DNA from 2 places in the Streptomyces cinereoruber genome. Region 2 is predicted to be linked to the other one. Evidence: riboswitches for the same ligand, from Rfam matches in the RefSeq annotation. Region 2 holds a riboswitch; the other holds the start of a gene.

Region 1 (7,087 bases), 4.0 Mb from region 2:
CGGTGCCCTCGACGCTGGCGAGGGCACGGCGGGCGCTGGCGACGACGCCGGTGGCCTCGAACTCGGCGGAGGCGGCGGCGAGGAAGTCGACGGGGTCGTCCTGCCAGTCGGGCTCGAAGAGCCGGACGCGGCCGCCGGACGCGGGGCCGTCGAGCGGGGTCCGGCCGACGCGGCAGAGTTCGGCGACGGCGGGCGGGGGCAGCGGGACGCCGACGGTCCCGCCGGGGTTCACGGCGATGCCGAGCTGCGGGGGCAGGCCGCGGGCGAAGTCGCGGGCGGGGGCGACGGCGAAGGACATGTGGTCGCCGGCGCAGGCGCGGAACTGCTGCTCGGAGCTGAAGACGGGGACGTAGGCCGCGCCGTCGATCTCCATGGTGGCGAGGTCCAGGTCGGTGCTGTCGGGACCGCCGCCGTTGGGCAGGGGGATCCAGACCGGGCTGCGGCCCAGTACCTCGACGAGGCGGCCGCCCGCCTCGGGGTTGCCGAGCGAGGCGGCGAGCACCTCTTCCAACTCGTTGCCCGGCCACGTCACGTCCACGGTCCCGTTCCCCTTCTCGCACGGCCTGCCGTACCCGGCCGCCCGGCAGCACCCTAACGCCGCCCCGGCACCGCCGTGACCGGAAGGGGGGCGTACGGGCGCCCCGGAGGGGCCGCACAGGGGTGCTCGCGTCAGACCGCCTCCCCGAAGGTGATCGTCCGGAGGGTGTCGGCGGCGTCCCGGTCGAGCAGGGTCGCCGAGGCGCAGCCGTGCGGCAGCCGGCCGGTCTCGGCGGCCCGCAGCAGCCGGCCGACCGCGCGCCGGTGCCGGGCGAAGGCGTACGCCGAGACGCCCCGGCCGCGGGAGTGCTGCCCGGCCCTGGCGGTGTCCGGGGTCACGTCGAGGAGGAGCAGGTGCAGCTCGCGCCCCCGGCGGCGGGCCTCGCGGGCGAGCCAGCCGCGCACCCAGGACTGGGTGCCGCAGTCGTGCACGATCACGCTCGCGCCGGAGCGCAGGGCGCGGCGCAGCCCGGCGTAGTGCGCGATCCGGACCAGGGGGCGGTAGACCGCGTACGGCAGGAGGCGGGGCATCCGGGCCTCCCAGCGCTCCCGGGCGTCCTGGGAGTCGACGCCCCGGCTCCCGGCGGTCCGCTTCATCAGGGTGGACTTGCCGCTGCCGGGCAGCCCGGAGACGACCACGAGGTCTCCGGGCGCGAAGGCGAGGGCGCGGGGGCCCCGCCCTCCGCGCTCGCGCAGGTCCCGCAGGATCCGGCCCCGTCCCCGGGTCCGGGCGCGGGCCCGTGGGGACGGTATGCCGGGACTCGCCGCGTACGCGCCGGTGTGCTGGATCGTCATGACCTTCTCCCCCTGACGGGCCTCGGGAGACCCTTCCCAAGAAGTGTAAAGAAACGGTAATGGGGCACAAGCGATTTGCCGCGCCGACACCGCGTGCAATGATGTGCGCGCCAGGCGCCCACGGTCGCCTGTACAACCGCATACCGGCCGTTCGAATCCGCGCGGGAGAGTTCCGGACCACGGAGTGGGTGACCACCCGGTGCGTCCGGGCGCCGAAGGAGCAAGACCCTCCCTTGAATCTCTCAGGCCCCGTACCGCGTGGATGAGGCAGATCTGAAAAGCGGGACACCCCGGTGTCCCCACCCAAGGTGCAAGCCGGGCTCTCGGTGACGAGATGCCCCCGGTGAACCTCTCAGGTTCCATGACAGATGGGGAGGACGTCCTCGCCCGTCATGTCTTCGTCACCGAACGCCCTTGGGACCCGGGAGCCACCCCATGACCACTGCCCCCCGCCTCACCGCCCTCGATGCGCTGCATCGCTCCCTGGGCGCGACCATGACCGACTTCGCGGGCTGGGACATGCCGCTGCGGTACGGCAGCGAGCGCGACGAGCACAACGCCGTCCGCACCCGGGCCGGCCTCTTCGACCTCTCCCACATGGGCGAGATCACCGTCACCGGCCCGCAGGCCGTAGAGCTCCTCGACTTCGCCCTGGTCGGCAACATCTCCACGGTGGGCACCGGCCGCGCCCGGTACACGATGATCTGCCGCGAGGACGGCGGCATCCTGGACGACCTGATCGTCTACCGCCTGGGCGAGACGGAGTACATGGTCGTCGCCAACGCCTCCAACGCGCAGGTCGTCCTGGACGCCCTCACCGAGCGCGCCGCCGGCTTCGACGCCGAGGTCCGCGACGACCGCGACGCGTACGCCCTGATCGCGGTCCAGGGCCCGGAGTCCCCCGGCATCCTGAAGTCGGTCACCGACGCCGACCTGGACGGCCTGAAGTACTACGCCGGCCTGCCGGGCACGGTCGCGGGCGTGCCCGCCCTGATCGCCCGCACCGGCTACACCGGTGAGGACGGCTTCGAGCTCTTCCTGAAGCCGGAGCACGCCGAGGGCGTGTGGAAGGCGCTGACCGAGGCCGGCGAGGGCGTCGGCCTGATCCCCTGCGGCCTGTCCTGCCGCGACACGCTCCGCCTGGAGGCGGGCATGCCGCTGTACGGCCACGAGCTGACCACCTCCCTCACCCCCTTCGACGCCGGTCTCGGCCGGGTCGTGAAGTTCGAGAAGACGACCAACGAGGGCCGCTTCGTCGGCCGCGAGGCCCTGGAGAAGGCCGCCGAGCGCGCCGAGACCGCCCCGCCGCGCAGGCTGGTCGGCCTGGTCGCCGAGGGCCGCCGGGTCCCGCGCGCCGGGTTCTCCGTCGTCAAGGACGGCGAGGTCGTCGGCGAGGTCACCTCCGGGGCCCCGTCCCCGACCCTCGGAAAGCCGATCGCGATGGCGTACGTGGACGCGGCGCACGCGGAGCCCGGCACCCGGGGTGTAGGTGTGGACATCCGGGGCACCCACGAGCCGTACGAGGTCGTGGCGCTGCCGTTCTACAAGCGCCAGAAGTGACGAAGTCGTCCCACCGCGCGTCTCACCCCGCAAGACCGACGTTCATCAGCACTCCCCCGATCCAGGAGAATCAGGTCATGAGCAACCCCCAGCAGCTGCGGTACACCAAGGAGCACGAGTGGCTGTCGGACGCCGAGGACGGCGTCGCGACCGTCGGCATCACGGAGTTCGCGGCCAACGCGCTCGGTGACGTCGTCTACGCCCAGCTCCCCGAGGTCGGCGACACCGTCACCGCGGGCGAGACCTGTGGCGAGCTGGAGTCGACGAAGTCCGTGAGCGACCTGTACTCCCCCGTGTCGGGCGAGGTCGTCGCCGCCAACCAGGACGTGGTGGACGACCCGTCCCTGGTGAACACGGCTCCGTTCGAGGGTGGCTGGCTGTTCAAGGTGCGCGTCGCGGGTGAGCCGGACGACCTGCTCACCGCCGACGAGTACGCCGCGTTCTCCGCCGGGAACTGAGACCGGGCCCGAGACCCCTTAGGGATCGATTCATGTCGCTTCTGAACACTCCCCTCCACGAGCTGGACCCCGACGTCGCCGCCGCCGTCGACGCCGAGCTCCGCCGTCAGCAGTCCACCCTCGAGATGATCGCCTCGGAGAACTTCGCTCCGGTCGCCGTCATGGAGGCGCAGGGCTCCGTCCTCACCAACAAGTACGCCGAGGGCTACCCGGGCCGCCGCTACTACGGCGGCTGCGAGCACGTCGACGTGGCCGAGCAGATCGCCATCGACCGGATCAAGGACCTGTTCGGCGCCGAGTACGCCAACGTCCAGCCGCACTCCGGCGCCTCCGCGAACCAGGCCGCCCTCTTCGCGATCGCCCAGCCGGGCGACACGATCCTGGGCCTGGACCTGGCGCACGGCGGCCACCTCACCCACGGCATGCGCCTGAACTTCTCCGGCAAGCAGTTCAACGTGGTCGCGTACCACGTGGACGGGGCCGGTCTGGTCGACATGGCCGAGGTCGAGAGCCTCGCCAAGGAGCACCGCCCCAAGGTGATCATCGCGGGCTGGTCGGCGTACCCGCGCCAGCTGGACTTCGCGGAGTTCCGCCGGATCGCCGACGAGGTCGGCGCCTACCTGTGGGTCGACATGGCCCACTTCGCGGGCCTGGTCGCCGCCGGCCTGCACCCGAACCCGGTCGAGCACGCGGACGTGGTGACCTCCACCACGCACAAGACGCTCGGCGGTCCGCGCGGCGGCATCATCCTGGCGAAGAAGGAGTTCGCGAAGAAGCTGAACTCCTCCGTCTTCCCGGGCTTCCAGGGCGGCCCCCTGGAGCACGTGATCGCGGCCAAGGCCGTCTCCTTCAAGGTCGCGGCCTCGGAGGAGTTCAAGGAGCGCCAGGAGCGCACCCTGGAGGGCGCCCGGATCATCGCCGAGCGCCTGGTCCGGGACGACGTGAAGGCCCACGGCGTCTCGGTCCTGTCCGGCGGCACGGACGTGCACCTGCTCCTGGTCGACCTGCGCGACTCGGAGCTGGACGGCCAGCAGGCCGAGGACCGCCTCCACGAGGTCGGCATCACGGTCAACCGGAACGCGGTCCCGAACGACCCGCGTCCCCCGATGGTCACCTCGGGCCTGCGCATCGGCACGCCGGCGCTCGCGACCCGCGGCTTCGGGGCCGAGGACTTCCGCGAGGTCGCGGACGTCATCGCCGAGACCCTGAAGCCGGGCTTCGACGCCGATAAGGCCGAGGCCCTCAAGGCCCGGGTGACCGCCCTCGCGGACAAGCACCCGCTGTACCCCGGCCTGAAGTGACACCGCAGTAGTAGTGACACCGTAGTAATTTCGTACGCTTTTGTTCGTACGGACATCCGGGGCACCGCGCACACTGGAACAACGGGCGCGGTGCCCCGACCCATGTCCCCCGCCCCACGCGCTCTCTGCACCACCCCGGCAGACAACGACGTCCAGCCCCCACAAGGAGTCCTCCCGTGGCCATCTCGGTCTTCGACCTGTTCTCGATCGGCATCGGTCCGTCGAGCTCCCACACGGTGGGCCCGATGCGCGCGGCCCGGATGTTCGCCCGCCGCCTGAAGAACGAGGGCCTGCTGGCCCACACGGCGAAGGTGCGGGCGGAGCTGTACGGCTCCCTCGGCGCCACCGGCCACGGGCACGGCACCCCCAAGGCCGTCCTGCTCGGCCTGGAGGGGAACTCGCCCCGCACGGTCGACGTGGAGCACGCGGACGAGGAGTTCGAGCGGATCAAGGCGAGCGGCCGGATCAACCTGCTCGGCGCCCACGAGATCCCCTTCGACTTCGACGCCGACCTGATCCTGCACCGGCGCAAGGCGCTCCCGTACCACGCCAACGGCATGACGGTCTTCGCGTACGACGCGGAGGGCGGGCTCGTCCTGGAGAAGACGTACTACTCGGTCGGCGGCGGCTTCGTCGTCGACGAGGACGCAGTGGCCGGCGAGAACCCGATCGTCCCGGACGACACCGTCCTGAAGTACCCCTTCCGCACCGGCGACGAGCTGCTCCGCCTCGCGAAGGAGACCGGCCTGTCGATCTCCGCGATGATGCTGGAGAACGAGAAGGCCTGGCGCACCGAGGACGAGATCCGCGCGGGCCTCCTGGAGATCTGGCGGGTCATGCAGTCCTGCGTCTCGCGCGGCATGTCCCGCGAGGGCATCCTGCCCGGCGGCCTGAAGGTGCGCCGCCGCGCCGCGAACTCCGCCCGCAAGCTGCGCTCCGAGGGGAACCCGGAGGCGCACGCCATGGAGTGGATCACCCTGTACGCGATGGCGGTGAACGAGGAGAACGCGGCCGGCGGCCGGGTGGTCACCGCCCCGACGAACGGCGCGGCCGGCATCATCCCCGCCGTCCTGCACTACTACATGAACTTCGTGCCCGGCGCGGACGAGGACGGCGTGGTCCGCTTCCTCCTCGCGGCCGGCGCGGTCGGCATGCTCTTCAAGGAGAACGCCTCGATCTCCGGCGCCGAGGTCGGCTGCCAGGGCGAGGTCGGCTCGGCCTGCTCGATGGCGGCCGGCGCCCTCGCCGAGGTCCTGGGCGGCTCCCCCGAGCAGGTGGAGAACGCCGCCGAGATCGGCATGGAGCACAACCTGGGCCTGACCTGCGACCCGGTCGGCGGCCTGGTCCAGATCCCCTGCATCGAGCGCAACGGCATGGCGGCGGTCAAGGCCGTCACGGCCGCGAAGATGTCGATGCGCGGCGACGGCAGCCACCTGGTCTCCCTCGACAAGGTCATCAAGACCATGAAGGAGACGGGCGCCGACATGAGCGTCAAGTACAAGGAGACGGCGCGGGGCGGGCTCGCGGTGAACATCATCGAGTGCTGAGCCCGCGGGCCCCGGCCGGCGCGTTCCCTTCCGTGTGCCCCCGGCACCTTCCGGGAAAAGGGGAGCAACGTCCCGTGTTTCTTTCTTGCCGCCCCTCGTCATACGCCGGAGGAATTGCGGGAGAACAGAGGAAAAGGCCCCTCCCTTCCATGCGTCGCCTTTTCCGTGGAACTCGGGCCGCGGCCTGCCACGGCGCCGTCCGGTCGGATTGCCCGAGAATAGACAACCCGGTCGGATCATCGCTGTAGCATCCGCGCCATGACTACGGAGTCCACCGACGCCGATTGCCTGGCGCTCACGCGCAATCTGCGCCGTCGCGGCGCGATCGTCCTCGCCGTCTTCGCCCTCGTGTGGGCCTTCGCGGGCGGTTCGGGGATAGTGGCCGTACCCGTGTCCGTGGCGGTCGGCGTCGTCGCGGCCGCCGTGACGGCCGGTGCGGTGGTGCTGGCCTTCCGGGGCACCGCGGGTCCCGTGACCCGCCTGGTGCGGCTGCCGGAGAAGTGGAACCGGAGGTCGGCCTGGTCAACGCGGCCGAGCTGGTGGCGATCTTCGCGGTGATCGCCGCGTCGAACGCCTCGGGACACCCGGAGTTCATCCCCGTCGGGATCTGCCTGGTCGTGGGGCTGCACTTCTTCCCGCTCGCCCGCCTCTTCGACCAGGGCCAGTACACGTGGACCGCGGTCTTCCTGACGGCGGTCGCGCTGGTGGGGCTCGCCGTGCTCGCGGCCGGCACCACGGCGGAGACGATCCGTACGGTGGTGGGCCTGGGCGCGGCGGTCGTGCTGTGGGCCTCGTCCTTCCACGTCGCCCTGCGCGGCTGACCCGCGCCCCCGGTTCGGGCCGGGCGGTCGCACCCTTCGGGCGTTCCGCCTCCGCCACCCGGTCAGCA
Region 2 (7,087 bases):
CAGGGCGTTGAGGTTGGCGCCGTCGACGTACACCTGGCCGCCGGCCTCGTGGACCTCGGCGCAGATGTCCGCGACGTGCTCCTCGAACACGCCGTGCGTGGACGGGTAGGTGATCATCAGGACGGACAGCTCGTCGCGGTACTGGGCGATCTTGGCCCGCAGGTCCTCGACGTCGACCTCGCCGTCGTCGGCGGTCTTCACCACGACGACCTTCATGCCGGCCATCACCGCGGAGGCGGCGTTGGTGCCGTGCGCGGAGGACGGGATGAGGCAGACGGTGCGCTGCTCGTCGCCGTTGGCCCGGTGGTACGCGCGGACGGCGAGGAGGCCGGCCAGCTCGCCCTGCGAACCGGCGTTGGGCTGGATCGACACCTTGTCGTAGCCGGTGACCTCGGCGAGGCGCTCCTCCAGCTCGGTGATGAGCGTGACGTAGCCCTGGGCCTGCTCGACCGGGGCGAAGGGGTGGATCTGGCCGAACTCGGGCCAGGTCACCGGCTCCATCTCGGTGGTCGCGTTCAGCTTCATCGTGCAGGAGCCGAGCGGGATCATGCCGCGGTCCAGCGCGTAGTCGCGGTCCGCGAGACGGCGCAGGTAGCGCAGCATCGAGGTCTCGGAGCGGTGCGCGTGGAAGACCGGGTGGGTCAGGTACGCGTCGGAGCGCAGCAGACCGGCGGGCAGCGCGTCCTCGGTGGCGGCGTCCAGGGCCTCGACGTCGGCGGTGACGCCGAAGGCGCCCCACACGGCGGCGAGCTGCTCTCGCGTGGTGGTCTCGTCGCAGGAGACCGACACGCGGTCGGCGTCGACGCGGTACAGGTTGACGCCGGCCTCGCGGGCGGCGGCCACGACCTCGTCGGCCCTGCCGGGCACGCGGGCGGTGAGGGTGTCGAAGAAGACGTCCCCGGTCAGCTCGACACCCCCGGCGCGCAGACCGGCGGCGAGGATCGCGGCGTACCGGTGGGTGCGGAGCGCGATGCCCTTGAGGCCGTCGGGGCCGTGGTAGACGGCGTACATGCCGGCCATGACGGCGAGCAGCACCTGGGCGGTACAGATGTTGCTGGTGGCCTTCTCGCGGCGGATGTGCTGCTCGCGGGTCTGGAGGGCCAGGCGGTAGGCGCGGTTCCCGTCGGCGTCGACGGAGACGCCCACGAGGCGGCCGGGCAGGGAGCGGGCGTGCTTGTCCTGGACGGCCATGTAGCCGGCGTGCGGGCCGCCGAAGCCCATCGGGACGCCGAAGCGCTGGGTGGTGCCGACGGCGATGTCGGCGCCGAGCTCGCCGGGCGAGGTGAGCAGGGTGAGCGCGAGCAGGTCGGCGGCGACGGTGACGATCGCGCCCAGCTCGTGGGCCGCGTCGATCAGCGGCTTGATGTCGCGGACCGCGCCGGAGGCGCCGGGGTACTGGATCAGCACGCCGAAGACGCCGCGCTCGGCGACCTCGGCGGGGATGCCCTCGCTCAGGTCGGCGACGACGACCTCGATGCCGGTCGGCTCGGCGCGGGTCTCGATGACGGCGATCGTCTGCGGCAGGGCGTCGGCGTCGATCAGGAAGACGCCCTTCTTGACCTTGCCGACGCGGCGGGACAGCGCCATGGCCTCGGCGGCGGCGGTGCCCTCGTCGAGCAGGGAGGCGCCGGAGGTGGGCAGGCCGGTCAGGTCGGCGACCATCGTCTGGAAGTTCAGCAGGGCCTCCAGACGCCCCTGGGAGATCTCCGGCTGGTACGGCGTGTACGCCGTGTACCAGGCGGGGTTCTCCATCACGTTCCGGAGGATCACCGGCGGGGTGAAGGTGCCGTAGTAGCCGAGGCCGATCATCGGGGCGAGGACCTGGTTGCGGTCGGCGAGCGCGCGCAGCTCGGCGAGCACCTCGGCCTCGGTGCGCGCGGCCGGCAGGCCCAGCGCCTCGGCGTTCTTGATCACGTCCGGCACCGCGGCGGCCGTGAGCTCGTCGAGCGAGCCGTAACCGACCTGGGCGAGCATCTTGGCCCGGGCCTCGGCGTCGGGCCCGATGTGCCGCTGCTCGAAGGGGATGCCCTGCTCGAGCTCGGAGAGCGGAGTGCGGTTGGCGGTCATGTACGGAGGCCTCCTGGTCGTCACGACCTGCGAGGGGCACCACGGCGCGGGTGCCCGGACGGCCTCCCCCTCTGTCATCTCAACCTGAGAGCTTCACCGGCGCGCCTCGCGGCAGGCCGGCTTTCACCGTCGGTGAGAGCGCATGCCGTCGGACATCCGCTCTGCTTTCCAGAGTGACCTCGTCCGTGCGGTACGGGGGCCTGAGAGATTCCGGGGAGGATTTGCTCCTTCGGCGCCCACCGGAAGGTTTCTCCGGGGGACTCTCCCGCACGGGGTCGACAGCCACACCCAGCCTACCAGCGCGGTTGAGGCTCCTTTCGCTCAAGTGGCCGACATCCCGGATGTGCCCTTTGGTAGGGGGTAGAGGAGTTGCGACCAGTTGGAGGGACCGTGCAGACCGACATCGATCCGCGCAGCCTGATCGGCCGCAAGGCGTACGACCGGAACGGACACAAGATCGGCACCGTCGACGAGGTGTACCTGGACGACGCGACGGGCGTCCCGGAGTGGGCCGCGGTCCGCACGGGCCTGTTCAGCAGGGACGCGTTCGTCCCCCTGGAGCCGAGCGACCTGCTCGACGACGGCCTCCACGTCCCGTTCGAACGCGCCCTCATCAAGGACGCCCCGGACTTCGGCGTGGGCCGCCACCTCTCCCCGGAGCAGGAACTCCAGCTCTACCGCCACTACAGGCTCGCCCTCCCCCCGCCCCCCACGGACACCCCGGACAAGGACTTCGGCCGCCTGGCGGGCCAGGAGGGCGGCTGACCCGAAGCCGATCCCCGCACACCGGAAAGCCCGCCGGCCACGACGGGCGACGGTCGGCCCCCGGCCCGGCCGAAAACGCCCCGGGGCCCGCAGCCGCCGACGGCGCGGCACCACCCACGGGAGAACCCGCACCTCTGCCCACCCACCGTCACGGGCGGCGCGGGTGGGAACCCGGCCCGGCCGCAAGGCCGGGCGCACCCCCACGGCCCGCAGCCGTCGACGGCGCGGGCACCGGCACCGCCCCCGGCACAGGGTCCCGCACCAGCGGCAACGCCTCCCCCGCCTCCAGCTCCGGATCGTCCACGGCGAACGTCCGCACCCGCCCCGGCGCCGACCCCGGTTCCTCGAACCGCACCGTGACCCGCCCGAGCCCGCTCCCCTGCACCCACCCGGCCCCGTACACCGCGTGCCGCACGTCGTGCCCGGGCGCCCAGTACCGCTCGGCGGCCGCGACGGGCCCGGTCGGCTCGGCCACCGCGACCTCGGGCGCCACCGGAGCCGCACCCTCCGCGCCCCGCTCCCCCACCAGCTCCGCCTGGGCGAACAGGTCCTCCTGCGTGTAGTCCGCGAGCCCGCTCACCCCCACCCCGAGCAGCCGCACGCCCCCCGTGGTGTCCACGGAGTCGAGGAGCCGCCCCGCAGCCTCCCGTACGACCCCGAGCGCGTCCGTCGGCCCCCGCAGCGTCTCGGACCGGGTCAGCGTCGAGAAGTCGAACCTCCGCACCTTCAGGACGATCGTCCGCCCCGAGTGCCCCGACGCCCGCAGCCGCTCCACGCACCGCTCCGCGAGCCGCTCGACCTCGCCCCGGATCCGTACCCGGTCGTGCAGGTCCACGGCGAAGGTGTCCTCGACGGAGACGGACTTGGCGTCCCGCTCGGCCACCACGGGCCGGTCGTCGTACCCCTGGGCCATCCGGTACAGCGAGGCCCCGTGCGCCCGCCCCAGGAGCCGTACGAGCTCGTCCTCGCCCGCCTCCGCGAGGTCGGACACGGTCGTCATCCCGGCCCGCCGCAGGTGCTCCCCGGTCGCCGGCCCGACCCCGGGCAGGATCCGTACGGACTTCGGCCCGAGGAGCGTCCGCTCGGTGCCCGGCGGTATGAGGACGAGCCCGTCCGGCTTCGCCTGCTCGGAGGCGATCTTCGCGAGCATCTTGGACCCGGCGAGCCCCACCGACCCGGTGAGCCCGGTCGTCGCGAGGATGTCGGCCCGCAGCCGCTCCCCCGCGGCCCGCGCGCTCGCCGTGTCGTCGGCGACGCCCCCCGCCTCCAGGTCCACGAAGGCCTCGTCGAGGCTGAGGGGCTCCACGAGCGGGGACAGGCTCCCGAGCAGCCGCATGACCTGCTCGCTGATCGACCGGTAGAAGGCGAAGCGCGGCACGAGATAGGCCGCGTTCGGCGCGAGCCGTCGCGCCTGGCCCATCGGCATCGCCGAGTGGACCCCGAAGCGGCGCGCCTCGTACGAGGCGGTGGCGACCACGCCCCGCGGCCCGAGCCCGCCCACGACCACCGGTTTTCCGCGCAGGCTCGGCTTCGACGCCTGCTCGGCGGCGGCGAAGAAGGCGTCCATGTCGAGATGCAGGATCGTCGGCGCGGCTCTCACGCCTCCGATGCTCCCCCACGCCACTGACAACGCTCGACCGCCCCACGGCTCACCCCGCGGCCGGGCCGGCCCAAGAACCAAACCCGCCCCGCCCCGCGACGGGGCCGCCCCGCGATCCGTCCCGTAAACCGGTTCAGACCGCCCGGTCCCGCCGTCTCCGGGCCAGCTCGTCGCCGGGGTTGTGCCCCACGAGCGTCTCGCCGGTGTCCACCCGCTCCCCGTGGAGCTGGGAGAGCGCCGCCTCCACGTCCCGCCAGACCACCCCGACGGCGATCCCGAAGACGCCCTGCCCGCCCTGGAGCAGGTCGACGACCTCGTCGGGCGAGGAGCACTCGTAGACCGTGGCCCCGTCGCTCATGAGCGTCATCCGCTCCAGGTCCCGGAAGCCCCGGGCCCGCAGGTGCTGCACGGCGGCCCGGATGTTCTGCAGGGCCACCCCGGTGTCGAGGAAACGCTTGACGATCTTCAGGACGACGACGTCGCGGAAGCTGTAGAGCCGCTGCGTCCCCGACCCGTACGCGGGCCGCACGCTCGGCTCCACGAGCCCGGTGCGCGCCCAGTAGTCCAATTGGCGGTAGGTGATGCCGGCGGCCGCGCACGCCGTGGGGCCGCGGTAGCCGATCACCTCGTCCGCCGCCCCCGTACCGGCGTCCGTACCGAAGTCGCCCACCCTGCCGTGAAGCGGATACGGACCGTTCTCCCCGGACACCCGTCCGAGGGAGCTGCCCGCCGTACCGTCCGCGCTGCTCATCACGCCGACCCTCCGTCCTTGACCTGCCCACACGAAGGTAGGCAGTCACTCGGGGTGCGTCAACGATCGCCACACTCGGCACGCCGAGTGATAATCACCCTGAGAGTGGTTTCCCGTGTCTCTCTTCAGGGAAAGGCTACTCGAATGCTCTGACGGCGCCCCGCGAACGGCCTCCGGCCGTACCGCTCGTTCTCACTGACTGTTGGTCCCGAAGTCCTCCGGTGAGATCTGGTCGAGGAATTCGCGGAACTTCTCCACCTCGTCCTCCTGCTCGTCCGGAATCGCGATGCCGGCGTCGTCCAGGACGCCGTCGCTGCCGAAGATCGGCGTTCCGGTCCGGAGGGCCAGCGCTATCGCGTCGGACGGCCGGGCGCTCACCTCGACGCCGCTGGCGAAGACCAGTTCGGCGTAGAAGACCCCGTCACGCAGATCCGTGATGCGGACTTCGGTGAGCTCCTGCCCCACGGCCTCCAGCACGTCCTTGAACAGGTCGTGCGTCAGCGGCCGCGGAGGGGCCATCCCCTGCTGCGCGAAGGCGATCGCGGTCGCCTCCCCCGGTCCGATCCAGATGGGGAGGTAGCGATCGCCTCCCACTTCACGCAGGAGCACGATCGGCTGGTTGGAGGGCATTTCCACTCGGACACCCACAACGTCGAGCTCGTTCACACAGCAACCCTAGGACGTGCCCGACCGGTTTGGATAGTCGGGCCCCTCCGAGGTCACGTGGATCGGATGCCCAGGGCGATCTGCACCAGGGCCGCGTGCAGCCGTACGGACTGCGCGGCCAGCTCCTTGGCGGTGGCCTCCGCATGGGCCCTGGTCTGCGGATTGCGGTGCCGGCGCAGCGGCGCGACCACCTGTTCGATCAGCCCGGCCTCCCGGTCGGCGGCCGCCTTCACGGACCGCAGGTGGCGGGGCTCCAGACCGAATCTCCCCAGATCCGCCACGAGCCGGGCGACGGTGACGGCCTCGGCGTCGTAGCCCCCGCCCTCCGTCTCGGCGAGCAGACCGTACGACTCCCACTCGGCGAGCTCGGCCTCGGTGACCTCGGCGGCGGCGAGCAGCTCGTCCCGTCCGAGCCGCGCGGCGGCGGGCGGCTCCGCCTCCTGCTCCCAGGGGCCCTCCAGGAGGTCCCGTCGCCGCCCGGGGGCCGGGAGCTCGACCTGCTCCCCCCGGGCAAGGGCGTCCAGGTGCTCGCGGATGACCTTCAGCGGAAGGTAGTGGTCCCGCTGCATCCGCAGGATGCGGGCGAGCCGCTCCACGTCCTGCGGGCTGAACTTCCGGTACCCGGAGGCCGTCCGCCGGGGCTCGACGAGCCCCTCGGCCTCCAGGAACCGGATCTTGGAGATGGTCACTTCCGGAAACTCGTCGCGCAGCTGGTTCAGCACCGTGCCGATGCTGACCAGCCTGTCGCCCGCGGTGGCGGTGCCGGTTCCGGCACCGCCCGTCGGTGTTCGCAGCATGGACCTTCCCTGAAGGGGATTCCCCGGGGCGTCACACGCCCCGCTGGCTCGAATAGAAGACCAGCCGGTACTTGCCGATCTGCACCTCGTCACCGTTGGACAGAACGACGGAGTCGATCGGCTCGCGGTTGACGTACGTGCCGTTGAGGCTGCCGACGTCGGCGACGGTGAAACTGCCGTCCTGGGCCCGCCGGAACTCGACGTGCCGCCGGGAGACCGTGACGTCGTCCAGGAAGATGTCGCTCTGCGGGTGACGGCCGGCCGTCGTCAGCTCCCCGTCGAGGAGGAACCGGCTGCCGGAGTTCGGCCCCCGGCGCACCACGAGGAGCGCGGAGCCCGGCGGCAGCGCCTCCACGGCCGCCAGCGCCTCCGGGGAGAGCGAGGGCAGCGCGGTCTGGCCGGTGACCTCCGCGTCGTAGGCCTCGAGACCCGAGATGGAGA

What was found. A riboswitch is a leader RNA that binds a small molecule or an ion and turns the genes downstream of it on or off. The one in region 2 is predicted to bind glycine.
Region 1: another riboswitch for glycine. It lies ahead of gcvT (glycine cleavage system aminomethyltransferase GcvT); the one in region 2 lies ahead of gcvP (aminomethyl-transferring glycine dehydrogenase).

What each region holds. Positions count from the first base shown of each region.
Region 1 is NZ_CP023693.1:5,318,431-5,325,517, reverse strand. Features, by position in the region: gene CP977_RS24150 (enhanced serine sensitivity protein SseB) at 1-538, opposite strand, end outside; gene CP977_RS24145 (AAA family ATPase) at 670-1,332, opposite strand; glycine riboswitch at 1,485-1,599, shown strand; gene gcvT (glycine cleavage system aminomethyltransferase GcvT) at 1,768-2,892, shown strand; gene gcvH (glycine cleavage system protein GcvH) at 2,970-3,350, shown strand; gene CP977_RS24130 (serine hydroxymethyltransferase) at 3,383-4,651, shown strand; gene CP977_RS24125 (L-serine ammonia-lyase) at 4,828-6,198, shown strand; gene CP977_RS34915 (hypothetical protein) at 6,457-6,756, shown strand; gene CP977_RS34910 (DUF7010 family protein) at 6,699-7,019, shown strand; gene CP977_RS24115 (thiazolylpeptide-type bacteriocin) at 7,082-7,087, opposite strand, start outside.
Region 2 is NZ_CP023693.1:1,359,323-1,366,409, forward strand. Features, by position in the region: gene gcvP (aminomethyl-transferring glycine dehydrogenase) at 1-2,067, opposite strand, end outside; glycine riboswitch at 2,246-2,345, opposite strand; gene CP977_RS05885 (PRC-barrel domain-containing protein) at 2,458-2,832, shown strand; gene CP977_RS05890 (DNA polymerase IV) at 2,981-4,432, opposite strand; gene bldO (whiB transcriptional repressor BldO) at 4,566-5,183, opposite strand; gene CP977_RS05900 (bifunctional nuclease family protein) at 5,376-5,849, opposite strand; gene ftsR (transcriptional regulator FtsR) at 5,903-6,646, opposite strand; gene CP977_RS05910 (FHA domain-containing protein) at 6,678-7,087, opposite strand, start outside.